Regions from separate parts of the Streptomyces sp. NPDC015661 genome, predicted to be linked through region 2. Evidence: predicted binding sites of a transcription regulator. Region 2 holds the regulator's gene; the other holds the start of a gene.
The links. The regulator HspR, encoded in region 2, represses chaperone genes until heat shock. The targets are predictions, from matches to a motif close to TTGAGNNNNNNNNNCTCAA.

Region 1: lon (endopeptidase La) is a predicted target of HspR. The motif match lies at 2,621-2,639, and genes of this name have one in related genera.

The regions. Positions count from the first base shown of each region.
Region 1 is NZ_JBIBST010000008.1:57,438-72,208, reverse strand. Features, by position in the region: gene ACF07V_RS22310 (DUF4240 domain-containing protein) at 1-87, opposite strand, end outside; gene lon (endopeptidase La) at 187-2,598, opposite strand; gene ACF07V_RS22300 (GNAT family N-acetyltransferase) at 2,730-3,368, shown strand; gene ACF07V_RS22295 (hypothetical protein) at 3,438-3,971, shown strand; gene ACF07V_RS22290 (RNA polymerase sigma factor) at 4,104-4,703, shown strand; gene ACF07V_RS22285 (zf-HC2 domain-containing protein) at 4,700-5,608, shown strand; gene ACF07V_RS22280 (ABC transporter ATP-binding protein) at 5,605-6,402, shown strand; gene ACF07V_RS22275 (hypothetical protein) at 6,399-7,721, shown strand; gene ACF07V_RS22270 (hypothetical protein) at 7,727-8,353, shown strand; gene ACF07V_RS22265 (TetR/AcrR family transcriptional regulator) at 8,360-9,001, opposite strand; gene ACF07V_RS22260 (glycoside hydrolase family 3 protein) at 9,207-10,952, shown strand; gene surE (5'/3'-nucleotidase SurE) at 11,229-12,293, shown strand; gene ACF07V_RS22250 (spermidine synthase) at 12,378-13,049, shown strand; gene ACF07V_RS22245 (response regulator transcription factor) at 13,121-13,858, shown strand; gene ACF07V_RS22240 (ATP-binding protein) at 13,885-14,771, shown strand, end outside.
Region 2 is NZ_JBIBST010000015.1:151,916-166,686, reverse strand. Features, by position in the region: gene ACF07V_RS33395 ((Fe-S)-binding protein) at 1-1,063, opposite strand, end outside; gene ACF07V_RS33390 (sugar transferase) at 1,171-1,650, opposite strand; gene dnaK (molecular chaperone DnaK) at 1,879-3,723, shown strand; gene grpE (nucleotide exchange factor GrpE) at 3,720-4,352, shown strand; gene dnaJ (molecular chaperone DnaJ) at 4,386-5,579, shown strand; gene ACF07V_RS33370 (heat shock protein transcriptional repressor HspR) at 5,584-6,027, shown strand; gene ACF07V_RS33365 (helix-turn-helix transcriptional regulator) at 6,139-7,119, opposite strand; gene ACF07V_RS33360 (hypothetical protein) at 7,252-7,461, shown strand; gene ACF07V_RS33355 ((2Fe-2S)-binding protein) at 7,469-7,786, shown strand; gene ACF07V_RS33350 (pyridoxamine 5'-phosphate oxidase family protein) at 7,891-8,295, opposite strand; gene clpB (ATP-dependent chaperone ClpB) at 8,418-11,009, shown strand; gene ACF07V_RS33340 (hypothetical protein) at 11,023-11,451, opposite strand; gene ACF07V_RS33335 (YbjN domain-containing protein) at 11,568-12,107, shown strand; gene ACF07V_RS33330 (hypothetical protein) at 12,131-12,799, opposite strand; gene ACF07V_RS33325 (pyridoxal phosphate-dependent aminotransferase) at 12,930-14,126, opposite strand; gene ACF07V_RS33320 (hypothetical protein) at 14,326-14,514, shown strand; gene ACF07V_RS33315 (hypothetical protein) at 14,567-14,771, shown strand, end outside.

The DNA of each region.
Region 1 (14,771 bases), on a different contig from region 2:
CGTCCGCAGCCATTCCAGTCGCTCGTCCCGGTCACCGGGGCGGCGGCTCAACTCGTCGATGAGAGCCCAGAAGGCGTCGTCGTTCATGCGTACGAGCATGCCAGCCCCGACTGACATCCTGGTAACGAGATCCGTACGCGCCGGAGCGGGGTGCCGTGTCGGCACCCCGCTCCGGGAGGTGGGGAGTTACGCGGCCACGTCCACCGGCACCACCGCCGGGGCGAGGGCGATCTCCAGGACCTGGCGGACGTCCGTCACCGGGTGGACCTCCAGCTTCTCCAGGATCTCGGCCGGGACGTCGTCCAGGTCGGCCTCGTTCCGCTTGGGGATCACGACCGTCGTGATGCCCGCCCGGTGCGCGGCGAGGAGCTTCTGCTTCACGCCGCCGATCGGCAGCACCCGGCCGGTGAGGGAGACCTCGCCGGTCATGGCCACGTCCGTACGGACGAGCCGGCCGCTCAGCAGGGAGGCGAGGGCGGTCGTCATGGTGACGCCCGCGCTCGGCCCGTCCTTGGGCACCGCGCCCGCCGGGAAGTGGATGTGCACGCCACGGTCCTTGAGGCCGGTGACCGGCAGTTCCAGCTCCGCGCCGTGCGAACGGAGGAAGGAGAGCGCGATCTGCGCCGACTCCTTCATCACGTCGCCCAGCTGACCGGTGAGGGTCAGACCGGCGGCGCCCGTCTCCGGGTCGGCGAGGGAGGCCTCCACGAAGAGGACGTCACCGCCCGCGCCGGTCACGGCGAGTCCGGTGGCGACACCGGGCACGGCCGTCCGCCGCTCCGCCGGGTCCTGGGCCGACTCCGGCACGTGGTGCGGCCGCCCGATGAGCTGCCGCAGGTCCTCGGGGCCGACGGTGAACGGCAGCTCGCGGTCGCCCAGTTCGTGCTGGGCCGCGACCTTCCGGAGCAGCCGGGCGATCGACCGCTCCAGGGTGCGGACGCCGGCCTCGCGGGTGTACTCGCCGGCCAGCTTCCGCAGCGCGGACTCCTCCAGGACGACCTCGCCCGGCTCCAGACCGGCCCGCTCCAGCTGGCGCGGGAGCAGGTGGTCACGGGCGATGACGACCTTCTCGTCCTCCGTGTAGCCGTCGAGGCGGACCAGCTCCATGCGGTCGAGGAGCGCCTCCGGGATGGCTTCGAGGACGTTGGCCGTGGCCAGGAAGACGACGTCGGAGAGGTCGAGTTCGACCTCCAGGTAGTGGTCGCGGAAGGTGTGGTTCTGCGCGGGGTCGAGGACTTCGAGGAGGGCCGCCGCGGGGTCGCCGCGGTAGTCGGAGCCGACCTTGTCGATCTCATCGAGCAGGACCACCGGGTTCATGGACCCGGCCTCCTTGATGGCGCGGACGATCCGGCCGGGCAGGGCGCCGACGTACGTCCTCCGGTGGCCGCGGATCTCCGCCTCGTCCCGTACGCCACCGAGGGCGACCCGGACGAACTGACGGCCCATGGCGTGGGCGACGGACTCGCCGAGGGAGGTCTTGCCGACGCCGGGCGGGCCGACGAGGGCGAGGACGGCGCCGCCTCGGCGCCCGCCGACCACGCCGAGGCCGCGGTCGGAGCGCCGCTTGCGCACCGCGAGGTACTCGGTGATCCGTTCCTTCACGTCGTCGAGGCCGGCGTGCTCGGCGTCCAGGACGGCACGGGCGCCCCGGATGTCGTACCGGTCCTCGGTCCGCTCGTTCCAGGGCAGTTCGAGGACGGTGTCCAGCCAGGTGCGGATCCAGGAGCCCTCGGGGGACTGGTCGCTGGACCGCTCCAGCTTCTCGACCTCCTTGAGGGCGGCCTCACGCACCTTCTCGGGCAGGTCGGCGGCCTCCACGCGGGCGCGGTAGTCGTCGGACTCGTCGCCCTCGGCCTCGCCGTTGAGGTCGCGGAGTTCCTTGCGGACGGCTTCGAGCTGGCGGCGGAGCAGGAACTCGCGCTGCTGCTTGTCGACGCCCTCCTGGACGTCCTTGGCGATGGTCTCGGCGACGTCCTGCTCGGCGAGGTGCTCGCGGAGCTGGGCGGTGGCGAGCTTGAGGCGGGCGACCGGGTCGGCGGTCTCCAGGAGTTCGACCTTCTGCTCGACGCTGAGGAAGGGCGAGTAGCCGGAGTTGTCGGCGAGGGCGCCGACGCCGTCGATCTGCTGGACGCGGTCGACGACCTGCCAGGCGCCGCGCTTCTTGAGCCAACTGGTGGCCAGCGCCTTGTACTCCTTGACCAGTTCGGTCACGGAGCCGGGCAGCGGGTCGGGCAGGGTCTCCTCGACGGTGCTGCCCTCGACCCACAGGGCGGCGCCGGGGCCGGTGGTGCCGGCGCCGATGCGGACGCGGCCGAGACCGCGGATGAGCGCGCCGGGGTCGCCGTCGGACAGGCGCCCGACCTGCTCGACGATGCCCAGGACGCCGGTGCCGGCGTAGGTTCCGTCGACCCGCGGCACAAGCAGTACGCGGGGCTTGCCCGTTGCGGTGCGGGCGGCGGCCTGGGCGGCCTCGACGGCGGCCCGTACGTCGTTGTCGGACAGGTCCAGCGGCACCACCATTCCGGGCAGCACGACCTCGTCGTCGAGCGGCAGCACAGGCAGAGTGAGCGGCACAGACGCCATGGACTCAGAAGCCATGATCTCCCCTTCGGCAGTCAAGTTGAGCTATACGCACTCAATGCTTGTGAGCCCGAGGATGTTCCCGGACGTTCGTTCGCTCTGAGCGATCACCCTCGCACGCGCCCGGGTGGAGCCGATGTAATCCCTGCATGGACATAGCAGCTATTACCAATGCCTGGGTCGCGGGCTGGACCGTCTCCCGGGGCACCCCGGCCGCCGTCGCCGAGCCCTGGGGCTACCGGATCGAGGTCGGCCTGCCCCGGCACGTCGTGCGGCACGTGCTGCCCGCCCCCGACGCGGCCTCCGTCGGCGCGCTCTGCGCCCGGCTGACCGCGCCGTACAGCTGGCTCAAGGTGATGGCGGGCCCCGAGGACGTGCTGCCGTGGATCACCGAGGGGTGGACGATCCCGGACGACCCGGGCTTCATGATGGTCAAACCGCTGGACCCCGGCGCCCGCCCCGCGCCGCCCGAGGGATACGCCAGGACCACCCAGGTCGAGGACGGTGTCATCCGGGTCCGGATCCTCGCCCCGGACGGCACCCTCGCCGCCCGCGGCCAGATCGCCCCGACCGGCTCCACCGCCGTCGCCGACCAGATCGAGACGGACCCCGCGCACCGGCGCCGGGGCCTCGGCGCGAACGTCATGCGCACCCTGGAGGCCGCCGCCGCCCAGGCGGGCGCCGCGACCGGGGTGCTCGCCGCGACCACGGACGGCCTCGCGCTGTACGACTCCCTGGACTGGCGCTACCGGGGGCCGCTCACCGGAATCGTTCGAACAGAACCCTGACGCTCCCCCCGGGTTGGAATCCGCCCCGTCCGGCTGCGCGCGGGGCCCCCGACGGGGCATGCTCGATCCATGGTGCGAGGCGTACGGGGAAGGTGGACGTGGTGCGGGGCCCTGCTGCTCGCGGGAACCCTGGCCGGCGGCGTGAGCGGCTGCGGCCCCGGGGTGCCGTCCGCCCCCGGCGGGCCGACGTCGAGCACGAGCGCTCCGGCCCCGCCGAGCTCCACCACGGCCCCCGGCACCCCGACGACGAACCCGCAGCCGAGCGAGGTGCTCGTCGAGGTGGTCGTCAACGGCGGCCTCGCCGGCGTCCGCAACCAGCTCGTCGTCCACTACGACGGCAGCTGGACCAGCCGCGCCGGCACCAAGCCGCCCCGGACCGGCAAGCAGACCCCCGCCGAGGTGGCCGAACTGCGGGCGGCCCTGGAGGACCCCGCGTTCGCCCTGGTCCCGGAGCGCCCGACGGGCAGCCCGATCCCGGACGGCTTCCAGTACTACGTGACGTACCACCACCGCCTGGTCGTCGCGGGCGACGGCGAGCGCCCGCCCGCCCTCCAGCGCGTCTTCGCCGCCCTTCCGGAAGGCGGGCCGCCGACGAGCCCGTGAACCGGGCGAGTGCCTCGCGGCGACAGCCCGTGAACCGGGCGAGTGCCTCGCGGCGACAGCCCGTGAACCGGGTGGGGGCCTCCCGGCGACAGCCCGTGAACCGGGTGAGTGCCTCCCGGCGATAGAGAGGGCGTGAGACTGTTGCGCCCCGCAGGGGGAGGCCCCTCCGGGGGCGACGAGGACGACGACGCGGCACTGCTGCGCGCGGTCGCCCGGGGGGACACCGAGGCGCTGGCCGTGCTCTACGACCGGCACGCCGGCTGGCTGTACGCCCGGCTGGCCCGGCGCTGCCCGGACGAGGAAACCGTACGGGAGGTCCTCCAGGACACCTTCGTCACCGTCTGGCGCTCGGCCGGCGGCCACCGGGGCCGGGGCGAGGCGGGCGGCTGGCTCTGGGTGATCGCCGCCCGGCGCCTGGTGGACGCGCGACGGGCCGGCGCCCGGGCCGAACGCGCCGCCGCCGCCCGGCCCGCGGAACCGCCCGTCCCGGCACCCTCCGCCGAGGACCGGGTGCTCGCCGGCCTGGAGTACGGGGAGGTCGGCGCCGCCCTCGACCGGATCTCGCCCGAACTCGCCGAGGTCCTGCGGGCCACCGTCGTCGACGGCCTGACCACCCGCGAGACCGCCCGGCTGCTCGGCATACCCGAGGGCACCGTCAAGACCCGCGCCCAGCGCGCCCGCCGGGAACTCCGCGCCGCGCTCGGCCCGCACCCTCTCGGAGGCACCGCATGACGGCCCCCTGGCACGTCTCCGACACCCTCGCCCACCGGTACGCGGCGGGCGCGGCCCCCGAGACGGACGCCTGGTCCCTGGAGAAGCACGTCGAGTCCTGCGGCCCCTGCGCGTCACGCGTCTCGGCGGCCGTCCACGCGACCACGGCGGGCCCGGCCCTGGCGTCCCTGCGCGCGGAACTCCTGACGTCCCTGGGCCACACACCGGAAACGGCCACCACGCGCGTGCGTACGGCGCCGACCGGGGCGGCCACGACCAGGGCGGGCCGCGACAGGCCCCCCGTCGCGCATCCCCTCGGGCGGTGGGCGCGGATCTGGTGGGCCGCCGGGCCGGCGCTGCGGGGGTCCTGGGTGGTGGCCGTGGTGCTCGTGCTCGGCGGGGCGTTCGCGCTCGCCCACGGGGCCGGGTTCCGGGGTGCCCGGAGCTGGCTGCTCGCCGTCTCCCCCCTCCTGCCGCTCGCCGGGGTGGCCGTCTCGTACGGACGGCACGCCGACCCCCTGTACGAGATCACCGCCGCCACCCCCTCGGGCGGTCTGCGGCTGCTGCTCACCCGTACCGCCGCCGTCCTCGGCGCCTGCGTCCCCCTGCTGACCGCCGGCGGGGCGCTGCTGCCCCCCGTGGCCGGGTTTCCCGGGGCGGCCGCCTGGCTCCTCCCGGGCCTGGCGCTGACCCTGGCCGCGCTCGCGCTCGGCTCGTTCGTCGGCTGCCGGGCCGCGGCCGCGACGCTCGGCGGCGGGTGGCTGCTCGCCGTGGCGGGCCCCCTCCTCGGGCCCTCGGGGACGGGCGGCATCGCCCGGTACTTCGCCGGCCCCGCCGTGCAGGGCGCCTGGGCCGCCGCCGCCCTCGTCTGCGCCGCCCTCCTCGCGCTGCGGCGCCGTTCCTTCGACCACCTGGAGACCCGGTGAACCCCTCGGCCACCGTCGCGGTGACCGGACTGACCGTCCGGCACCGCCGTACCGTCGCGCTCGACGCGCTCGACCTCTCCCTCGGGCCGGGCGTGCACGGTCTGCTCGGCCCGAACGGGGCCGGGAAAACCTCCCTCATCCGGGTCCTCGCGACCGTCGCCGCGCCCACCGCCGGCCGGGTGGAGCTGCTCGGCGCCGACTCCGCCGGCCACGGCGAGCGCACCGCGATCCGGCGCCGGCTCGGCTATCTGCCGCAGGAGTTCGGCTACTACCCGGCGTTCACGGTGCGGGAGTTCGTCGCGTACGTGGCCTGGCTCAAGGAGCTGCCGGCCGACCGCGTCCCGGCGGCCGTGGAGCGGGCGGTGCGGCGGGTCGGGCTCGGGGACAGGATCGACGCGCGCATGAAGACGCTGTCGGGCGGGATGGTGCGGCGGGCGGGGATCGCGCAGGCGATCGTCAACGAACCGGACCTGCTCCTGCTCGACGAGCCGACCGCCGGACTCGACCCGGAGCAGCGCGTCGACTTCCGGGAGCTGCTGCGGGAGCTCGGCACGCGCGCGACGGTGGTGGTCTCGACCCACCTCGTCGAGGACGTCGCGGCGGCCTGCACCGACGTCGCCCTCATCGAGGCGGGACGGCTCGCCTTCCAGGGCACGACGGCGGAACTCGCCGCGCTCGGCGGCGAGCCGGCCGGCCCGGGCGACGCCACGACGAGCGCGGCGGAACGCGGCTACACCGCCGCCCTGCGCGCCCACCGGAGCCCTGGCGGCCGGGCGAAGGAGCCGCTGCGATGACCGGCACCCTCACCCCGTCCCGTACGGACGCACCCGCGCGCGTGCGGGCCGTCTCCCCGCTCCGGACCGAGCTGCGGCGCGGGCTCGGGCCCTGGACGGGTGCCGCCGTGGCGCTCACCGTGCTGGTGGCGATGTACGGCAAGGCCCCGCAGTGGCAGACCCGTTGGACCGACGTGACGGGACTGCTGCACGTGGCCGTCGGGCTGCTCGGCGGGCCCCTCGCGCTCGCGGCGGGCGGCTGGCAGGGCGGCCGGGACCGGCGGCGCGGCACGACGGAGCTGTGGGCGTCCGTCCCCCGCTTCCCGCTGCGCCGGCTCCTGGTCTCGGTCGCCCCGTCCGCGCTGTGGCCCGTCGCCGGGGTGCTGCTCGCCGACGCCGTGTGCCTGTCGGCGACCTGGCCGTACGTCTCCGCCGGCCGCCCCTTCCTCGAACTGCTCGCCGCCGACGCGGTCGCCGTCGGCTGCCTCGGCGCACTCGGCCATCTCGCCGGGCGGCTCGTCCCCTGGCGGCTGACGGCCCCGCTCCTGGGGATCGTGGGATACGTGGGCCTTGCCGTCGGTACGTACACGCAGGCCACGGCCCGCTGGCTGGGCCCGGCCGTCGAGTACCGGTCCCCCTGGGCCCAGGCAGTCTGGTGGTTCGCGCCGGTGTCGGTGGCGTGGACGGCGGGGCTCGCCCTCGCCGCGCTCCTCGCGTACGGGGCGCACACGGCCCGCCTGCGGGCGCTCGCGCTGATCCCGCTGTCCGTCGCGGTCGCCGCCGCGGGGCTGATCCTGCGGCTGCCGCCGGACGAGGGCCCGTGGCGCCCCGATCCGGCCCTGACCCGCCCGGTCTGCGACGGCGGCACTCCACGCGTGTGCGTGACGGCCCTCGACCGGAAGCTGCTTCCGGCCGTGTCGGAGGCCCTCGCCCCGGTGAACGCACGCCTCAAGGGGCTGCCGGGTGCGCCGGCCCGCTGGGCCGCCGGTCCTCTCGACCCCCTCCCCGGCGACGTGGAACTGATGGATCCCGCGGCGGACACGGCGCGGGGGCGGATCGAACGCGCGGATCTGTACCGGAACTCCGCCGTGATGCAGCTCTTCTCGGACACCTGCCGCCCCGGCGACCTCACGGGCCCGGACGCCGAGCGGGCGATGACCGTCAACGCCGCGGTCATCGAGTGGCTGGCCCCCACTCCGGACGACTTCGGACCCGACGTCCCCGGCACACGGACGTACATCGACCGGCTGAACGCCAAGTCCCCCGCCGCCCAGCGCGACTACCTGACCCGCTACCTGGCGGCGAACCCCTGCCACCCGGACGAGGTGCCGATCCCTTGAGTCCCATGAGGCGCACGAGTCCGTTGAGTCCGTTGAGGCTCTACCTGCGGTCCCGTGCCCTGCCCGGCGCCCTCGCCGTCCTCGCGGGTACGGCGGTGGCCGCCGCCGCGGCCGCCCGGTGGCTGGAGTCGCTGCCGGGGGCCGGGCCCTCGGTCCGGCTGCCGGTCGTGGCCCTCGGCCCCCTGCTCGCGGCGGCCGTGATCGGCACCGGCCTGTACACGCCGAGCGACGAGCTGGACCGTACGGCGGTACGCGCGTGGTGGCCCCGCCGGCTGACCCATCTCCTGGCCGCGACGGCGCTCGCCGGCGTCCTGCTGGCCCTCACGGTGCCGGGACACCCGGAGGAGTTCGGCGCGCCCGCCGCCGTACGCAACACGCTGGGCCTGGTGGGCGTGGCGGCGGGCGGCTCCGCGCTGGTCGGTGCCCGTCTGAGCTGGCTCCCGCCCGCCGTCTACCTGTGCGCGGTCGGTCTGGCGGCCCCTGCCGAACCGGGCGGTGCGGCCGCCTGGTGGGCGTGGGCGATGCAGCCGGGCCCGGAAGGCGGGGCGTGGACGGTCGCGGCGGCCGCCTTCACGGCCGGCACCGTGCTGTACGCGGGACGCGGCCCGCGGCGTCCGGGGAACGACGGCTGAGGCCCGTCACTCCCGAGGCGCCGCGATCTCCGCGTACTGACGCTTGAGGTACGCGCCCACCCGGGCCGGCATGTCCATCGAGGACGGGTCGAGGGCCCACTGGATCTGGAGGCCGTCCATCACGGCGAGGTGCTCCTGGGCGACGGCCTGGCAGTCGATGTCGGCGCGGAGCTCACCGCTCCGCACGGCCTTCTCCAGGAGGTCGACGGTGTGCCGGAGCACGCGCGCGTAGCGCTCCTTGAAGTACTCGTGGGCGGGGTGTCCGACGTTGCCGGACTCGCCGACGAGGACGTTGAACATCCGGACGATGCCGGGGCGCCGGGTGTTCTCCTCGATGAGGGCGACGAGGGTCTCCAGATAGGCGGCGTACGACTCGGGTTCGACGCCGAACAGGCGCTCCACGTCGTGCTGTTCGCTCTGCGCGAGGACGGAGAGGAGCAGGTCCTCCTTGCTGCGGAAGTGGTGGAGCAGCCCGCCCTGGGTGATCCCGCAGTCGTGGGCGATCCGGGCGAGGGAGGAGGCGTGGAAGCCCCACTGTCCGAAGTGGTCGACGGCGGTGTCCAGGATCTTCCGGCGGCGCGCGTCACCGACCGCGTAGCTGCCCCTGCCCGCGCTTCCGCGGGTCGCCCGGTCCGTGTTCTCCGCCATGCGGACACCTTAACGGGGCAGGAAAACGCCACTTGACCGGGCGGGAAAGGCCCCCTTCCCCGTGTGATCCAGGACACAAACACGAAACCTAGTAGGTACTCGGTTTTCACGCTTAGCCTGAGGGCGCCAGAGGTCGGCACCGCGGCCGGCCCATGACCGGCGGAGCCTCCTCACGCCCTTCGGTCGAGTAGCCCCGGAGCCACCCATGCACCCGTACCAGGACCCCGCCCGCCCCGTGGACGAGCGCGTCGAGGACCTCCTCTCCCGCATGACGCTGGAGGAGAAGGCCGGACAGCTCTTCCACACGATGCTGACGATGAACGCCGACGGCACCCCGGTGACCGAGACCGACGGCGACCTCCTGGAGCTCACCACCCCGCAGCTCATCGAGGACCGGCGGCTGACCCACTTCAACCTGCTCGGCAGCTACGGCGCCCGCGAGATGGCCCTCTGGCACAACGCCGTCCAGGAGATGGCCGCGAGCACCCGGCTCGGCATCCCCGTCTCCCTGTCGACCGACCCCCGCCACGCCTTCACGGACAACATCGGCGCCTCCTTCAACGCCGGCGCCTTCTCCGCCTGGCCCGAGGCGCTCGGCCTCGCCGCGATCGGCGACCCGGAGCTGGTCTTCGACTTCGCCGACACCGTCCGCCGCGAGTACCTCTCCGTCGGCTTCCGCACCGCGCTCCACCCGCAGATCGACCTCGCGACCGAACCCCGCTGGTCCCGCCAGTCCGGCACCTTCGGCTCCGACGCCAGGCTGACGGGCGAGCTGGTCCAGGCGTACGTGCGCGGGCTCCAGGGCCCCGAGCTCGGCCCGGACTCGGTCGCCGCGATGGTCAAGCACTTCCCCGGCGGCGGCCCGCAGAAGGACGGCGAGGACCCGCACTTCCCGCACGGCAAGGAGCAGATCTACCCGGGCGGCATGCGCGACCACCACCTGGAGCCGTTCAAGGCCGCGATCGCCGCCGGCTGCTCGCAGATGATGCCGTACTACGGCCAGCCGATCGGCACCGACTGGGAAGAGGTCGGCTTCGGCTTCAACAAGGGCGTCATCACGGGCCTGCTCCGCGAGGAACTCGGCTTCACCGGCATCGTCTGCACCGACTGGGGGCTCCTCGAGGACGCCCCGATCTTCGGCGAGATGCACGTGGCCCGCGCCTGGGGCGTCGAGCACCTGAGCGTGGCCGAGCGGGCCGCGAAGGCGCTGGACGCGGGCGCGGACCAGTTCGGCGGCGAGGAGTGCCCCGAGGTGATCGTGGAGCTCGTCACGACGGGCCGGATCGCCGAGGCGCGGATCGACGCCTCCGTACGGCGGCTGCTGCGGGAGAAGTTCCTCCTGGGCCTCTTCGACGAGCGCCGGTACGTCGACCCCGACGAGGCCGCCGAGACGGTCGGCCGCGCCGACTTCACGGCCGCCGGCGCCGCCGCCCAGCGCCGCTCGCTCACCGTCCTCACCGACGGCCCGCTCCCCCTCTCGGGGCGGCCGAGGCTGTACGTCGAGAACGTCGACCCGGTCGTCGCCTCGGCGTACGGCGAGGTCGTCGCCGACCCGGCCGACGCCGACCTCGCGGTGCTCCGGCTCCGCACCCCGTACGAGGAGCGGCCGAACAGGTTCGAGTCCTTCTTCCACTCCGGCAGCCTCGCCTTCGGCCAGGAGGAGCTGGACGGGATCCTCGCCCTCCTGCGGGCCGTCCCCACGGTGGTCTGCGTGAACCTGGAGCGGCCGGCCGTCCTGCCGGAGATCGCCGAGCACGCGGCGGCCCTGATCGCCGACTACGGCGCGAGCGACGAGGCCCTCCTCGACGTGGCCTTCGGCCGGGCGAAGGCGGCGGGGAAGCTGCCGTTCGAGCTGCCGCGCTCGATGGCGGCGGTGGAGGCCTCCCGACCGGACGTCCCGAACGACACGGTGGATCCGGTGTTCGCGCACGGGCACAGCCTGGAGATCTGATCCGGGATCCGAAATCACGGATCAGAGATCAGGGATCACGGATCCAATATTCGGATCCCGGATCCAATATTTGGATTTCGGATTTTGGATCCAGCATCCGCCACCAAACCGGATGTCGGATCCAGCATCCCCACCACGGATGTCGGATCCGACATCCACCCACAGACCGCGGGGCATCTGACGACCCCGCGCACGATCCGGGGCCCGCCCGTGGGGGGCCGGGCCCCGGATCCTCTTCTTCCGCCCGCATGTCATGCTCATGAAGGGACCGTACGCATGCGCTCGCACCTCGCGCTGTCCGCGGCAGCCGCCGTACTCGCCGCCGCAGGCGCCACCGCCTACGCCACCACTCCCGGCACCGCCGAGAAGGCCCTCCCGCTCGCGGGGATGCGGATCCTGATCTCCAACGACGACTCCATGCGGGCGGCGAAGGCGAGCAACTCCGACGGTCTCGGCCTGTACGAGCTCCGCCGCGCGATGTGTGCCGCCGGGGCCGACGTCGTCGTCATGGCGCCCTGGCAGGTCCAGTCCGGCAAGGGCACCGCCGTCACCAACGGCGGCGTCCTCACCGCCCAGCGCCGCACCGCCCTGCCCGCCGGCTACGAGAACGACTGCGCCCAGGCCCCGTCCCGCGGAGCCGTCTACGGCGTCTGCCTCGCCGACGGCCCCTGCACCAAGGACTCCCCGTCCGCCACCCCCGCCGACACCGTCAAGCTCGCCCTGCGCGCCGGCCTCAAGGCCAAGGCCGGCTGGGCCGAGGCACCCGACCTCGTCCTCACCGGCATCAACTCCGGCCCCAACGTCTCCGCGAGCGTGAACGACTCCGGCACCGTGGGCGCCGCCGTCGCCGCGATCGACCAGGGCGTGCCCGCGATCGCCTTCTCCTCCTCCGGCGACGAGAGCAACCTGAACTTCCCCCGCGTCAACTACCGTGCCAACGCCGAGTTCGGCGCCCGTTTCGTCGCGGGCCTCGAGGAACGCGGCCTGCTGACCGGCGACTTCGCGCTCAAGGTCGACTACCCCGACGTCAGCACCGGTCAGCGGGCCGGGACCCCGGTCTGGACGCGCGTCGGGGACGGCGCCGTCGTCTACCACGCCTACGAGCAGCGAGGCAGCGGCGACTCCTTCGACATCGCGCTCGGCCTCTGCCCCGTGGACGGCACCGGTGAGGGCGAGTGCGCCGAGGGCCGGAAGGACGCCGACTCCACCTGGCTGCTCGACAAGGGCCACGTCACGGTCGCCCCGGTCACCTGGGACCGCACCTACGGCACCAAGGTCGGAGCGCGCCGCGAGCTGAACGCGATCGAGCGGTACGTGGAGCACGAAGCCCCGCGCCCGTAAGGCTCGTTATGTGTTTGTCCCGGCCGTCGCCGCACCGCGAGGATGGCCGGGACAAACCGTACGCACACGAGCCACGGAGTGATCATGACCGGCCCCGTCATCCTCGACCGCCGTGAAGGGCCGTACGGAGAAGTCGTCCTCCGCCGCCGTGGCGAGCACCACGAGATCATCGCCAACGGCACCTTCCTGATGGACACCTCCGACGGGCGTTCCGAGCGGCTCCTGATCGAAGCGGCGATGGCCGCCCTCCCCGAGCGGACCCGTGCCGGCGCCTCCGTCCTCGTCGGCGGTCTCGGCGTCGGCTTCTCCCTCGCCCACGCCGCCGCCGACCCCCGCTGGGCCCGCATCGCGGTCGCGGAGCGTGAGGAGGCGATCATCGAATGGCACCGGAAGGGGCCCCTTTCCGCGATCTCCGGGGCCGCGCTCGCCGATCCGCGGACCGTGATCCTGCACACGGACCTCGTCGCGTACCTCGGCACCACCACCGACACCTACGACGCCCTCTGTCTCGACATCGACAACGGCCCCGACTGGACGGTCACCGAGGACAACGAATCCCTTTACTCGGCCGAAGGATTGGCGGCCTGCGCGGCCCGGCTGAACCCCGGCGGGATCCTCGCCGTGTGGTCCGCCCAGCCCTCCGCCGATTTCGAAGAGTCGTTGCGGAATGCCGGATTCAGCGGGGTACGGACGGAAGAGATCCCCGTTGCCCGGGGCGTCCCCGACGTGGTCCACCTCGCCGTCCGTCCCGGATAACTCCTGGATAGCCGGGACGCCGTCGGTACCTCTAGGCTGCTGCACCGACATCGGCGACGCGAGGCGGGGCAATGGAGCAGACACACACCACTCACCACGGTGCGGCGGCCACTCCGGGGGCCCAGCGGCGCGTCCTGGTGGTCGAGGACGACGCCACGATCGTGGAGGCGATCTCCGCACGGCTGCGCGCCGAGGGCTTCCTCGTCCAGACGGCGACCGACGGTCCCGCGGCCGTGGACGCGGCCGAGGCCTGGCAGCCCGACCTGATGGTCCTGGACGTGATGCTGCCCGGTTTCGACGGCCTGGAGGTGTGCCGCAGGGTCCAGGCCCAGCGTCCCGTCCCGGTCCTCATGCTGACCGCCCGCGACGACGAGACCGACATGCTGGTCGGCCTCGGCGTCGGCGCGGACGACTACATGACCAAGCCGTTCTCGATGCGCGAGCTGGCCGCCCGGGTGCACGTGCTGCTGCGCCGGGTGGAGCGGGCCGCGCTCGCGGCGGTCACCCCGCGCAGCGGGATCCTGCGCCTGGGCGAGCTGGAGATCGACCACGCGCAGCGCCGGGTCCGGGTCCGCGCGGAGGACGTGCACCTGACCCCGACCGAGTTCGACCTGCTCGTCTGCCTGGCGAGCACTCCGCGGGCGGTCCTCTCCCGTGAGCAGCTGCTCGCGGAGGTGTGGGACTGGGCGGACGCCTCGGGCACCCGGACCGTGGACAGCCACATCAAGGCGCTGCGACGGAAGATCGGGGCCGAGCGGATCCGTACGGTCCACGGCGTCGGTTACGCGCTGGAGACCCCGGCGCCGTGAACCGGCCGGGGCCCGGGAGGCCGCACGTGGGACGGGGACCGCGCGGGCCCCGTCGGATCGTGATCTCGATCAAGACCAAGCTGGGCGCCCTGGTCGTCGGGGCGGTCCTGCTGACCTCCTGCCTGGCCCTGGTCGCGATCCGCACGTCCACGGAGTTCCGCTACATCACGATCTTCGCGATGATCGCGACCCTGCTGATCACCCAGTTCGTGGCGCAGTCGCTGACGGCGCCGCTCGACGAGATGAACACGGTGGCCGGGTCGATCTCGCGTGGGGACTTCAGCCGGCGGGTGCGGGGCGCGGACCGGCGGGACGAGCTGGGCGACCTCGCGTCGACGATCAACCGCATGGCGGACGACCTGGAGGCCGTCGACCGGCACCGCAAGGAGCTGGTGGCCAATGTCTCGCACGAGCTGCGCACGCCGATCGCGGCGCTGCGGGCCGTCCTGGAGAACGTCGTGGACGGGGTGTCCGAGGCCGATCCGGAGACGATGCGGTCGGCGCTGAAGCAGACGGAGCGGCTCGGCCGGCTGGTGGAGACCCTGCTCGACCTGTCACGTCTTGACAACGGTGTCGTCACGCTCCGGGCGAGCCGTTTCGAGGTCTGGCCGTATCTGTCGGGGGTGCTGCGGGAGGCGAACCTGGCCGCGTCCCAGCGCGGCCTCTCGTCCACCTCGGGCCTGCACCGGCGTACGGACGTGCATCTGCACCTGGACGTGTCGCCGCCGGAGCTGGTCGCGCACGCGGACGCGGAGCGGCTGCACCAGGTGATGGCGAACCTGATCGACAACGCGGTGAAGCACTCCCCGCCGCACGGCCGGGTCACGGTCCGGGCCCGGCGCGGCCCGTATCCGGACTCGCTGGAGCTGGAGGTCGAGGACGAGGGTCCCGGCATCCCGGAGTCGGAGCGGCA
Region 2 (14,771 bases):
CCTTCTCGTTGCCCTCCATGTCCTTGCCGCCGCCCGCGAGCAGGTACGGCGCCTTGGCGTGCGCGTGGTCGCGCAGCGACATGATGAGGAGCTTCGGGGAGAGCGGCTTGCCGGTGTTCCAGGCGGGGCACTGCGACTGGCAGCGGCCGCACTCGGTGCAGGTGGAGAAGTCGAGGATGCCCTTCCAGGAGAACTGCTCGACCTGGGAGACACCGAAGACGGCGTCCTCGGCCGGGTCCTCCCAGTCGATCTCCTTGCCGCCGGTGGTCATCGGCTGGAGCGCGCCCAGGGCGGTGGAGCCGTCGGCGTTGCGCTTGAACCAGATGTTCGGGAAGCCGAGGAAGCGGTGCCAGGCCACACCCATGTTGGTGTTGAGCGAGACCGTGATCATCCAGGTGAAGGACGTGACGATCTTGAGGCACGCGAAGAAGTAGGTGAGGTACTGGATCGTGCTCAGGTCCAGGCCGTCCAGGAGCGCGATCAGCGGGTACGAGGCGAAGAAGCCCGGCTCCCAGCTCGTCACGTGGTGCTGGACGCCTTCGAGGGCGCGGAGCGTCATGATGCAGACGCCGACGATCAGGATGACGGCCTCGACGAAGTACGCCTGGCCGGTCTTGGAGCCGGCGAAGCGGGACTTGCGGCCGGCCCTGGTCGGCTTGCTCAGCTGGCGGATGACGATGAGGGTCACGATGCCGAGGACCGTCATCAGGCCGAGGAACTCGGTGAAGATCTCGTACGGCAGCCAGTCGCCGATGATCGGGATCAGCCAGTCGGCCTGGAAGAGCTGGCCGAAGGCGTTGACGATCGTGAGGAGCAGCGAGAAGAAGCCCACCGCGACGAACCAGTGCGCGAAGCCGACGATGCCCCAGCGGTTCATGCGCGTGTGGCCGAGGAATTCCTTGACCAGCGTGATGGTGCGCTGCTTGGGGTCACCGGTGCGTGTACCGGCGGGCACCGGCTGACCGAGCCGCACGAAGCGGTAGATCTGCACGGTGGCGCGGCCGAACAGCGCGACGGCCACCACCGTGATGGCGATCGACACGATGATCGCGGCGAGTTGCATGACGGGCTCCTCGGGCGGGCCTACTAAGCGGTAACTTATTGAGTTCCTGCTGAGATTACCCGGTCACGGCGCCGCGCTGTAGCGGCGCTCGCGGTGATATGTGTCGCTCAGGCAAACCTTGCCGCGCGACGCCTGCGTACAGCTGGAAGCGTACGCGCAAGGATCAGCAGATCCATCCCCAGCCAGTGGTGGTCCACATAGTGGAGATCGAGCAGCTCGCGCTCCTCCCACGGCAGGTCCGATCGGCCGCTGATCTGCCACGGTCCGGTCAGTCCCGGGCGTACGGAGAGCCGGCGGCGGCCCTCGCCCGCGCACTCGCGGTGGGCCGGGGTCAGTGGGCACGGTCCGACGAGCGACATCCGGCCCGCGATCACGTGCAGCAGCAGCGGCAGGGCGGCCAGCGGGCTCTTCGTGCGGAAGGTCAGCATCGTGAAGGGCCGCCCCTCCAGGCCGGCCACCGTCCGGCGGCGCAGGACCGTGCCGCTGCCGCCGAGGGTGACGGACAGCGCGGTCCAGGCGATCAGGGGCGAGAGCGCGAGGAGCAGGGCGAGCCCGCCCGCCACGTCGAACGCGCGCTTCGCCGTCATGCGCTCACACCCTTCGGCGGGAATCCTGGTTCCCGGAATCCCCGGACATGTCCTGACTATGTCCGGACCCTCTCATGCGAACCTGGTCAAAGAGGGGAGCGGCACGCCCTTTGAGTGGAGCGGCCGACGAAGAGTTGAGTCGCCTCCACTCAGGTCTGTTGACGCAGGCGACCTCCTCGTGCATCCTTGAGTCAGTTCCACTCAAGTCAGTCAGCTGGAGGAATCGAAATGGCACGTGCGGTCGGCATCGACCTGGGCACGACTAACTCCGTCGTCAGCGTTCTGGAAGGCGGCGAGCCCACCGTCATCACCAACGCCGAGGGCGCCAGGACCACGCCGTCCGTCGTCGCCTTCGCGAAGAACGGCGAGGTGCTCGTCGGCGAGGTGGCCAAGCGCCAGGCCGTCACCAACGTCGACAGGACCATCCGGTCGGTCAAGCGCCACATGGGCACCGACTGGAAGATCGACATCGACGGCAAGAGCTTCAACCCGCAGCAGATGAGCGCCTTCATCCTGCAGAAGCTCAAGCGCGACGCCGAGGCGTACCTGGGCGAGAAGGTCGTCGACGCGGTCATCACCGTCCCGGCGTACTTCAACGACTCCGAGCGTCAGGCCACCAAGGAGGCCGGTGAGATCGCGGGCCTCAACGTCCTGCGCATCGTCAACGAGCCGACCGCGGCCGCCCTGGCGTACGGCCTCGACAAGGACGACCAGACGATCCTCGTCTTCGACCTCGGTGGCGGCACCTTCGACGTGTCCCTCCTGGAGATCGGCGACGGCGTCGTCGAGGTGAAGGCCACCAACGGTGACAACCACCTCGGTGGTGACGACTGGGACCAGCGCGTCGTCGACTACCTGGTGACGCAGTTCCAGAACGGTCACGGCGTGGACCTGGCCAAGGACAAGATGGCTCTCCAGCGTCTCCGCGAGGCCGCGGAGAAGGCGAAGATCGAGCTCTCGTCCTCGACCGAGACCTCGATCAACCTGCCCTACATCACGGCCTCCGCCGAGGGCCCGCTGCACCTGGACGAGAAGCTCACGCGCGCCCAGTTCCAGCAGCTCACCTCGGACCTGCTCGACCGCTGCAAGGTGCCGTTCCACAACGTCATCAAGGACGCGGGCATCCAGCTCTCCGAGATCGACCACGTCGTCCTCGTCGGTGGCTCGACCCGCATGCCGGCCGTCGCCGAGCTCGTCAAGGAGCTGACCGGCGGTCAGGACGCCAACAAGGGCGTCAACCCGGACGAGGTCGTCGCCATCGGCGCCGCGCTCCAGGCCGGTGTCCTCAAGGGTGAGGTCAAGGACGTCCTGCTCCTCGACGTGACCCCGCTGTCCCTCGGCATCGAGACCAAGGGCGGCATCATGACCAAGCTCATCGAGCGCAACACCACGATCCCGACCAAGCGGTCCGAGATCTTCACGACGGCCGAGGACAACCAGCCGTCCGTGCAGATCCAGGTCTACCAGGGCGAGCGCGAGATCGCGGCGTACAACAAGAAGCTCGGCATGTTCGAGCTGACCGGTCTGCCGCCGGCCCCGCGTGGCGTCCCGCAGATCGAGGTCGCCTTCGACATCGACGCCAACGGCATCATGCACGTGACCGCGAAGGACCTGGGCACGGGCAAGGAGCAGAAGATGACCGTCACCGGCGGCTCCTCGCTGCCGAAGGACGAGGTCGACCGGATGCGCCAGGAGGCCGAGCAGTACGCGGACGAGGACCACCGCCGCCGCGAGGCCGCCGAGTCCCGCAACCAGGGTGAGCAGCTCGTCTACCAGACGGAGAAGTTCATCAAGGACAACGAGGACAAGCTCCCCGGTGACGTCAAGGCCGAGGTCGAGGCCGCGCTCGTCGAGCTGAAGGAGAAGCTCAAGGGCGAGGACACCGCCGAGATCCGCACCGCCACCGAGAAGGTCGCGGCCGTCTCGCAGAAGCTCGGCCAGGCGCTGTACGCCGACGCCCAGGGCGCCCAGGCCGCCGGCGGCGCCGAGGGTGGCGCGCAGGCCAAGGCCGACGACGACGTGGTCGACGCCGAGATCATCGACGACGAGCCCCAGAAGGGCGGCCAGGCGTGACCGAGGAGACCCCGGGCTTCGAGGAGAAGCCCGACGTCCCCTCCGGCGCCACCGCTGACGACGCCGCCGAGGCCGTCGAGTCCGAGGAGGACTCGACGGCCCCGGCCGGGGACGCTACGGACGTAGCCCTGCTGGCGCAGCTGGACCAGGCCCGCACCGCGCTCACCGAGCGCACCGCGGACCTCCAGCGGCTCCAGGCCGAGTACCAGAACTACCGCCGCCGCGTGGAGCGGGACCGGGTCACGGTCAAGGAGATCGCCGTCGCGAGCCTCCTGTCCGAGCTCCTTCCCGTGCTCGACGACGTGGGCCGGGCCCGGGACCACGGCGAGCTCGTGGGCGGGTTCAAGTCGGTGGCCGAATCGCTGGAGACCGTCGTCGCCAAGATGGGTCTGCAGCAGTTCGGCAAGGAGGGCGAGCCCTTCGACCCGACGATCCACGAGGCCCTGATGCACTCGTACGCGCCGGACGTCACCGAGACGACCTGCGTGGCGATCCTGCAGCCGGGGTACCGGATCGGCGAGCGGACCATCCGGCCCGCCCGCGTGGCCGTCGCCGAGCCCCAGCCCGGGGCGCAGGCGAAGGCCGAGGAGTCGGAAGACCCCAACAAGTCCGAGAAGGACAGCGAGTAACAGCCGTACCCGGAAGCGGGAGGAGGGACGTCGATGAATACGAAGGACTTCGTCGAGAAGGACTACTACAAGGTTCTCGGCGTCCCCAAGGACGCCACCGAGGCCGAGATCAAGAAGGCGTACCGGAAGCTCGCCCGCGAGAACCATCCGGACGCCAACAAGGGTGACGCGAGCGCCGAGGCGCGCTTCAAGGAGATCTCCGAGGCGAACGACGTCATCGGCGACCCCAAGAAGCGCAAGGAGTACGACGACGCCCGCGCCCTCTTCGGGAACGGCGCCCTCTTTGGTCAGGGGGGCAGGGCCGGCGGCCCCGGAGGCGGCGGCTCGTTCAACTTCGACCTGGGCGACCTCTTCGGAGGCGCCCAGGGCGGGGCGGGCGGCGGCGGATTCGGCGGTGGTGGCGGCATCGGGGACGTCTTCGGCGGCCTGTTCAACCGCGGCGGGGGCGCCACGCGCACCCAGCCGCGGCGGGGCCAGGACATCGAGTCCGAGGTGACGCTCAGCTTCACCGAGGCCATCGAGGGCGCGACCGTACCGCTGCGGATGTCCAGCCAGCAGCCGTGCGCGGCGTGCTCGGGCACCGGCGACAAGAACGGCACGCCCCGGGTGTGCCCGACCTGCGTCGGCACCGGGCAGGTCTCGCGCGGCGGCAGCGGCTCGTTCTCGCTCACCGACCCCTGCGTGGACTGCAAGGGCCGCGGCCTGATCGCCGAGAACCCCTGCGAGGTCTGCAAGGGCAGCGGCCGGGCCAAGTCCTCCCGGACCATGCAGGTCCGCATCCCCGCGGGCGTCAGCGACAGCCAGAAGATCCGTCTCCGCGGCAAGGGAGCGCCGGGCGAGCGCGGCGGGCAGAACGGCGACCTGTACGTCGTCGTGCACGTCGACGACCACCCGGTCTTCGGCCGCAAGGACGACAACCTCACCGTCACGGTGCCGGTCTCCTTCTCGGAGGCGGCGCTCGGCGGCGAGATCAAGGTGCCGACCCTCGGCGGCCCCGCGGTCACCCTCAAGCTGCCCGCGGGCACCCCGAACGGCAGGACCATGCGCGCCCGGGGCAAGGGCGCGGTCCGCAAGGACGGCACGCGCGGCGACCTCCTCGTGACGGTCGAGGTGGCGGTGCCGAAGGAGCTGGACGACAAGGCACGCGAGGCCCTGGAGACCTTCCGCGAGGCGACCGCCTCGGAGGACCCGCGGGCCGAGCTGTTCCAGGCCGCGAAGGGAGCGTGACCCGGTGGAAGGGCGCCGACGCAATCCGTACGAACTGACCGACGAGTCGCCGGTGTACGTCATCTCGGTGGCGGCCCAGCTCTCCGGTCTGCACCCGCAGACCCTCCGGCAGTACGACCGTCTCGGCCTGGTCTCCCCGGACCGCACGGCCGGACGAGGCCGCCGCTACTCGGCCCGTGACATCGAGCTGCTGCGCACCGTCCAGCAGCTGTCGCAGGACGAGGGCATCAACCTGGCCGGAATCAAGCGGATCATCGAACTGGAGAACCAGGTCGCGGCGCTCCAGGCACGTGTGTCCGAGCTGTCGGCGGCGGTCGAGGGCGCGGCGGCGACGCTGCGCCAGCGCGAGGCCCAGGTGCACGCCTCGTACCGCCGGGACCTGGTGCCGTACACCGACGTGCAGCAGGCGAGCGCCCTCGTGGTGTGGCGGCCGAAGCGCGGCGAGTAGCTCCCGTATCAGGCACGGAGGCCCCCTTCACCGATGGTGGAGGGGGCCTCTGCCGTTGTCCGGGACCGTTCAGCCGTCCCGGTGGCCCGCTGTCCCGGTGTCCCGGACCGCTCAGCTGTCCCGTTCGAGGATCCCGGACTGGGCGATCAGATAGCCGAGCTGCGCCCGGCTCCCGCTGCCGAGGGCGGCGGCGAGCTTGGCGATGTGCGCCCGGCAGGTCCGCACGTTCATCCCGAGCCGGCGGGCGATGGCCTCGTCGACGTGTCCCTCGACGAGGAGCTTGGCGATGGAGCGCTGGACGCCGCCGATGCCGTCCGTCTTGATGTCGTACGGGATCTCCTCCCGTATCGGCACCGCCAGCTGCCAGAACTGGTCGAAGACGCCGCCGAGGTAGGCGACCAGGCCTGGGTGGCGCAGCTCCAGGGCGACCTGGCGGTCGCTGCGGGCCGGGATGAAGGCGACCTCGCGGTCGACGATGATCAGCCGGTCGATGATCTCTTCGAGGGTGCGGACCTGGACCTCGGGCCCGACGTGCTCCAGATAGGTCAGCGTGAGCTCGGTGTGGCGCGCGGTGTGCTGGTAGAGGGTCCGCATGCTGATGCCGCGCCCCAGGAGCGGGGAGACGCGGTCCAGGGCCTCGCTGAGGGCCTGCGCGGGGCGGCCGCCGCCCGGCTGGACGGTGAGGAGCTCGCTGCGGCAGTTGGCCACGACGCGGTCGAGGGTCGAGTTGATGCGGTCGATGCCCTCGAGCACGGTGATGGCGTGTGTGGTGGGTGAGTCGTGGGCGCTGATGGCCATGAACGGCTCGAAAGCGTCCGACAGGGCGACGGTGCGCCGGCGGCGGTCGAGTATTTCCCGTTCGATCGGCTGGAGCAGCTGGGCGAGCGCGGCGGAGGGGGGAACCGGACGGAGCCACTGCGCGTCGTCGGGGTCGGGGTGGAGCAGCGAGAGGTCGAGGAGGCACGGTGCCTCGACCGCCTCTGACCGGGGTATTCGCCCGGTCCGCAGAGCGGCCGCGTACAGCTCGGCGCCCGCTTCGCACAGTTCGGCGTGCGAATGAGGGTGACCTGTTTCGTCCGCTTGTTTCCGCATATGTACACCCCCAGGCTCCTGCATCTCAGGAACATGATGCCTGGGTTTGGTGGTGCAGGCGCAGAGAGTAAGCCATCGTCTTACTCGCGGGGGTTGGAAGTAGACGTTGCCTTCAAGTGAGGTTGCTCGGTGATGATGAAGAAGCTCATACGCGCGGCGGCCGGAGTCGCCTTCATCGCGGCCGCCACAGTGGGCGCGGGAGTGGCCCTCGACCCGGGCTGGCACTCGGAGCCCGCGCAGGTGCAGGCCGCTCAGCTCGACCCGGGTTGGCACCTGACCGGGTCCACGCTCGTCGATGACCCGGGCTGGAGCGTGGCCCCCGCGGACCCCGGCTGGAGCTAGTCGGGACATGAATGTGCCCGATGACCCCAGGTTCCGCCGGGAGATGGCCTCGGCCTATCGCTCCGGCTGGCACTTCGTCGATCTCGCCACGGCCATCCCCCACCGTGGTGACTCGCTGAAGGTCACGCTCTTCGGAGAGCCGATCGTCGTCGCCCGCGAACAGGACGAAGACGTCCGCGCGTACCGCTGTCTGCGCCGTCCCCGCGGCGCGCCGCAGCCCATCCGCTGTGCCATCCGGTACGGCATGATCTTCGTCAATCTCGATCAGCGGGACCACCAGCTGATCGAACCAGAGGCCATCACCGCCACCCCCCGCAGTGCCTGAGCGATTCCCCCGTCGTTGTAGATCGCTCCGGCACTTCCCCCACACAGCGGCGCCATCGCGGACCTGAAACGCGATGGCGCCGCTGTGCGTCTGCGTGTCCGCGGTCAGGCGCGGCCCATCGCCCGGGTGAGGGCGATCTCGATGACGACCCGGTCCGGGTTCGGGGCCGGCGTCCGGCCGTACCGCTCGGCGTAGCGGGCGACGGCGTCCGCGACGACCTCCTCCTCCGTACGGATGCGGGCGACGCCCTCCAGGGTGGCCCAGCGCCCCTTGTCGACCTGGCAGACCGCGACCCGCGCGCCGTCCGCGCCCGCCGCCAGGACGTTGGCGACCTTCCGGCTGTTCTTGTTGGTGATCACGCGCGCGTACCCGCCCTCGGGGTCGTACGTGACGCCGACCGCGACGACGTGCGGTGTGCCGTCCGGGCGCGGGGTGGTCAGGGTGCACATGTGGTACTCGCGCCAGAAGCTCAGGTACGAGTCGGAGGGGTTCCTCGGGTCTGTGGCCATGCCCGGAAACTACCTGCGGCAGGACTCCCTCCGATACCTTGAGCGGAGTCGACTCAACTTTGTGTACCCTGGAGAGGTCATAGAAGGAGAGGACCCACGAGAACCCAGAAGGAGCACCGCACGTGGACGCCGAACTGACCAACAGGAGCCGGGAAGCGATCAACGCGGCGAGCAGCCGCGCCGTGTCCGAAGGGCACGCCGACCTGACCCCCGCCCATCTGTTGCTGGCCCTCCTGGCCGGTCAGGACAACGAGAACATCACCGACCTGCTGGCCGCCGTCGGCGCCGACCAGGCCGTCGTCCGCGGCGGCGCGGAGCGGCTGCTCGCCGCACTGCCGAGCGTCACCGGGTCCACGGTCGCGCCCCCGCAGCCCAACCGCGAGTTCCTCGCCGTCATCGCCGACGCCGACAAGCGCGCCAAGGAGCTCGGCGACGACTTCCTGTCGACCGAGCACCTCCTGGTCGCGATCGCCGCCAAGGGCGGCAGGGCCGGTGAGATCCTCGACGCGCAAGGCGCGAGCGCATCGAAGCTGCTCGACGCGTTCGAGAAGAGCAGGGGAGGACGCCGGGTGACCACACCCGACCCGGAGGGGCAGTACAAGGCGCTGGAGAAGTTCGGCACGGACTTCACCGCCGCCGCGCGCGAGGGCAGGCTGGACCCGGTCATCGGCCGCGACCACGAGATCCGGCGCGTGGTCCAGGTGCTGTCCCGCCGCACCAAGAACAACCCGGTCCTCATCGGCGAGCCCGGCGTCGGCAAGACCGCCGTCGTCGAGGGCCTCGCCCAGCGGATCGTGAAGGGCGACGTCCCCGAGTCCCTGAAGAACAAGCGGCTGGTCTCGCTCGACCTCGGCGCGATGGTCGCCGGCGCGAAGTACCGCGGCGAGTTCGAGGAGCGCCTGAAGACCGTCCTCTCCGAGATCAAGGAGAGCGACGGCCAGATCATCACCTTCATCGACGAGCTGCACACGGTCGTCGGCGCGGGTGCGGGCGGCGACTCCGCCATGGACGCCGGCAACATGCTGAAGCCGATGCTGGCCCGCGGCGAGCTCCGCATGGTCGGCGCGACCACCCTCGACGAGTACCGCGAGCGGATCGAGAAGGACCCCGCCCTGGAGCGCCGCTTCCAGCAGGTCCTGGTCGCCGAGCCGACCGTCGAGGACACCATCGCGATCCTCCGTGGCCTCAAGGGCCGGTACGAGGCCCACCACAAGGTGCAGATCAACGACTCCGCGCTGGTGGCCGCCGCGACCCTCTCCGACCGGTACATCACCTCCCGCTTCCTGCCCGACAAGGCCATCGACCTCGTCGACGAGGCCGCCTCCCGGCTCCGCATGGAGATCGACTCCTCGCCCGTCGAGATCGACGAGCTCCAGCGCTCCGTGGACCGGCTCCGCATGGAGGAGCTGGCCCTGAAGAACGAGACGGACGCGGCGAGCAAGCAGCGCCTGGAGAAGCTGCGGCGCGACCTCGCCGACCGCGAGGAGGAGCTGCGCGGTCTGACCGCCCGCTGGGAGAAGGAGAAGCAGTCCCTCAACCGGGTCGGCGAGCTGAAGGAGCGCCTCGACGAGACCCGCGGCCGCGCCGAGCGCGCCCAGCGCGACGGCGACTTCGACACCGCCTCCAAGCTGCTCTACGGGGAGATCCCGGGCCTGGAGCGGGAACTGGAGGAGGCGAGCGAGGCCGAGGCCCAGCAGGAGTCCTCGAAGGACACCATGGTCAAGGAGGAGGTCGGCCCCGACGACATCGCGGACGTGGTCGGCTCCTGGACCGGCATCCCGGCAGGACGCCTCCTGGAGGGCGAGACGCAGAAGCTGCTCCGCATGGAGGACGAGCTCGGGCGACGCCTCATCGGCCAGTCCGAGGCCGTCCAGGCAGTCTCCGACGCGGTGCGCCGCACCCGCGCCGGAATCGCCGACCCGGACCGGCCCACCGGCTCCTTCCTCTTCCTCGGCCCGACCGGCGTCGGCAAGACCGAGCTGGCGAAGGCGCTCGCGGACTTCCTCTTCGACGACGAGCGGGCCATGATCCGCATCGACATGTCGGAGTACGGCGAGAAGCACTCCGTCGCCCGGCTCGTCGGCGCGCCTCCCGGCTACGTCGGCTACGAGGAGGGCGGCCAGCTCACGGAGGCGGTCCGCCGCCGCCCGTACAGCGTGGTCCTGCTCGACGAGGTGGAGAAGGCGCACCCGGAGGTCTTCGACGTCCTGCTCCAGGTCCTGGACGACGGACGCCTGACCGACGGACAGGGCCGGACGGTGGACTTCCGCAACACCATCCTGATCCTGACGTCGAACCTGGGCAGCCAGTACCTCGTCGAGCCGCTGACCCCGGAGGACGTGAAGAAGCAGCAGGTCCTGGACGTCGTGCGGGCGAGCTTCAAGCCCGAGTTCCTCAACCGTCTGGACGACCTGGTCGTCTTCTCGGCGCTCGACCGGGCCGAGCTGGGCCGGATCGCGCAGCTCCAGATCGACCGGCTCGCGAAGCGGCTCGCCGAGCGGCGCCTCACCCTGGACGTCACCCCGGCGGCCCTGGAGTGGCTCGCCGAGGAGGGCAACGACCCGGCGTACGGCGCCAGGCCGCTGCGCCGCCTGATCCAGACGGCGATCGGCGACCGGCTCGCGAAGGAGATCCTCGCGGGCGAGGTCGTGGACGGCGACACGGTCCGGGTGGACCGCTTCGAGGACGGGCTGATCGTCGGAGCGGCGGGGTAGCCGTCCCGGCGGGCTACATGTCGAAGGAGCTGAGGTGTACGAGGGCGGTGCCGCCGTCCTCGTACACCACCTTCACGTTCACGTAGAGCACCTGGTCGTAGTCCACGTCCAGGCACAGGTCCCCCGGGCAGGACACCGGACGCTCGCCGGTCGGATAGGTGGCTTTCAGCCAGTCGGCGACCCCGGCGCGCGGCATCCGGAAATCCACGGTGACGTACGAGTCCTGCCAGTGCGTCCCGGTGCAGCGGGCGTCCTCGGCGGAGGCGGGAAGCCGGCCGCGGGCGAACGTCATCGCCTCGGCGCAGTCCACCGGCTGCGTCCTGCTGCCCTCGGTGAGGGAGTAGGCGCCCCAGGCCATCAGCGCGACGGGCAGACCGCAGAGCGCCAGGAGCCCCACCAGGAGCCAGATCCACCACCGGGATTTCTTCTTCGCGTCCCCCATGGGCACGAGATCATGTCAGCTGGCAGCGGATCTTGCCGCTTACGGACCAGCGGGGCTTGCCACGTACCGCCCGGCATGGGGGAGGATGGCGAGCATCCGTACGAAGGGAAATAACGGTGAGCATCGACCCGTCCTCGATTCCGAATTTCGGGGGCCAGCCCCAGCCTCAGGCCGCAGGACCGGCGGGCCCCGTCGTCCCCGACCAGGACCTCGTCAAGCAGCTCCTCGAGCAGATGGAACTCAAGTACGTCGTCGACGACGAGGGTGACCTCGCGGCGCCGTGGGAGGAGTTCCGCACGTACTTCATGTTCCGTGGCGAGGGCGAGCAGCAGGTCTTCTCGGTGCGGACGTTCTACGACCGCCCGCACGACTCCGACGATCGCACGAAGATCCTCGACGCGATCGACGACTGGAACCGCCGCACCCTGTGGCCCAAGGTGTACACGCACCTGCACGAGGAGGAGGACGGCTCCGCCACCCTCCGCCTCATCGGCGAGGCGCAGATGCTGATCGGCACCGGCGTCGCCCTGGAGCACTTCGTGTCCTCCACGGTGAGCTGGGTCCGCGCCTCCATCGAGTTCGACAAGTGGATCGTCGAGCAGTTCGGCCTGGAGTCCCCCGAGGAGAAGGCCGCCGGCGACGACGAGGAGGCGTAAGCCCCCTCCGTGCTCCTGGCGCCTCAGATCGCCATGCGCGCGAGCGTCAGGGCGTACGCCCCGTAGCAGCAAGAGAGCCCGGCCAGGGCCGTGACCACCAGGATCGCGGCCCTCGGCCGGGCTTTCGTCAGTGCCGCCGCGAGCGGCAGCAGCAGCGGGAAGGCCGGCAGCAGGAAGCGCGGTTTCGACTCGAAGAAGCCCGAGCCGCCGACGGCGATGACCACGAGCACCGCCGTGTAGGCGAGGACGGGCAGCGGCAGCCGCTCCCCGCACACGAGGAGCGCGAAGAGCAGTACCCCGGCGCCGGTGATGAGCAGCGCCATCGCGAAGCCGAACTGCGTGGGGCCGCCCAGCATGTCCCGTACGAAGACGAGGGCGCCCTTCCCGAAGTCGAAGCGGGACGTCCAGCCCTTCTGCACGGCGAAGTAGCCGCCGAGCGGATCGCCGCTGCGGACCCCGACCCAGAGCACGTACGAGAGCCAGCCCGCCGGTGCGAGCAGGCCCGCCGCCCACACCCGCGGCCCGGACCGGCCCCGGGTCCGCCACAGCGCGCAGCCGACGGCGGCCAGGACGGCGGCGGCGACCGCGACCCCGTTCGGCCGGGTGAGCCCGGCGAGGCAGGCGAGGGAGGCCGCCGCGAGCCACCGGCGGGTGAGCAGCGCGTACAGCGCCCAGGCGGCGAACGCGGTCATCACCGGCTCCGTGTAAGGGCGGACCGATCGTTGTCGGTAAATCGGTCTACCCGACGATCGTCCCGGCGCCCGGGGGGCGCGCACGCCACACCCCCACCCGGCCGAACGGCCGGGGCGGGGCGGGGGCGGCTCAGGCGCTGAGGGCCTTGAGGCGCGAGACGGCCTCCTCCAGGACCTCGGTCCGCTTGCAGAAGGCGAAGCGGACGAAGGGGGCGCCGGCCTCGCGGTGGTCGTAGAAGACGGCGTTGGGAATGGCGACGACGCCGGCGCGCTCCGGGAGGGAGCGGCAGAAGGCGAAGCCGTCGGTGGCGCCGAGGGGGCGGATGTCGGTGGTGACGAAGTAGGTGCCGGCCGGGCGGTAGACCTCGAAGCCCGCCTGCGCGAGGCCCTCGCTCAGCAGGTCCCGCTTGGCGCTCAGCTCGGCGCGGAGGCTGTCGAAGTAGGCGGCCGGGAGACGCAGGGCCTCGGCCACCGCGTACTGGAAGGGGCCCGAGGAGACGTACGTGAGGAACTGCTTGGCCGAGCGGACGGCGGAGGTCAGCCCGGGGCTCGCGGTGATCCAGCCGACCTTCCAGCCGGTGAACGAGAACGTCTTGCCGGCCGAGCCGATGGTGACCGTGCGCTCCCGCATGCCGGGGAGGCTCGCGATCGGGAGGTGCGCGGCGTCGTCGAAGACCAGGTGCTCGTACACCTCGTCCGTGACGACCAGCAGGTCCCGCTCGATCGCGAGCTCGGCGACGGCGGTCAGTTCGGCGCGGGTGAGGACCGTGCCGGTGGGGTTGTGCGGGGTGTTGAGCAGGATCAGCCGGGTCCGGTCGGTGACGGCGGCCCGCAGCTCGTCGAGGTCGAGGACGTAGCGTCGATCAGCGGCTCCGCCGCGGGTGCCCTCGTGGGGGCGGAGGGTGACGGGGACGCGGGTGCCGCCGGCCATGGCGATGCAGGCCGCGTACGAGTCGTAGTACGGCTCCAGGGCGATGACCTCGTCGCCCGGCTCGACCAGGGCGAGCAGCGCCGCCGCGATCGCCTCGGTGGCGCCCGCCGTGACGAGGACCTCGGTGTCGGGGTCGTACCCGAGGCCGTACCGCTCCCGCTGGTGGTCGGCGATCGCCGTCCGCAGCTCGGGGATGCCGGGGCCGGGCGGGTACTGGTTGCCGAGGCCGTCCCGCAGCGCCCGGACCGCCGCCTCCCGGATCTCCTCCGGGCCGTCGGTGTCGGGGAAGCCCTGACCGAGGTTGATCGACCCGGTCCTGGCAGCGAGCGCGGACATCTCGGCGAAGATCGTCGTCCCGAACTCGGCGAGGCGGCGATTGAGCAGCGGTCGTGTCATGACCGCCATCCTGGGGCCAAGCTCTGGACTTGCTCAAGTGCGCTTTGACGGGTGGGCGGAGCGGGGATCGCCCTGGCATGGACATCGCATTCTTCATCCTCGGGATCGCGGCCGTACTCGCGTTCGCGGTGTGGCTCGTCGCGAGCGGGATGAGGGGGACGGGCGGGGCGAAGCGCGGGAGCGGTGGGGGCGACAGCTGGTGGGCGGGATCGTCCTCCTCGTCCGCCGCCTCCTCCTCGTCCTCCACTTCCTGCTCCTCGTCCCCTTCGTTCTCCTGCTCCAGCTCCTCGTGTTCGAGCTCGTCGTGTTCGAGCTCCTCGTGCTCCAGTTCCTCCTGCTCCAGCTCCTCGTGCAGCTGAAGCTCTGGACTCGCTCAAGTCGGATTTGACGGGGTGTCGGACCGGGCATCCCCCTCGCACAGAGAAACGGGGGTAGTACTCATGGAATTCGTGATCTTCATCGTCTTCGCGCTGGTGGTGATCGGGCTGTTCTCCGGCCGGCGGAAGGGCGGGGGCAAGCGGCGCGGCGGGCGCAAGGGCGGCAGCTGGGCCGACGGCGGCGGCGGTGGCGGCTGCGGCGGCAGCAGCTCCTGCGGATCGGGCGGCTCCTGCGGGTCCGGCTGCGGCGGGGGTGGCTGCGGTGGCG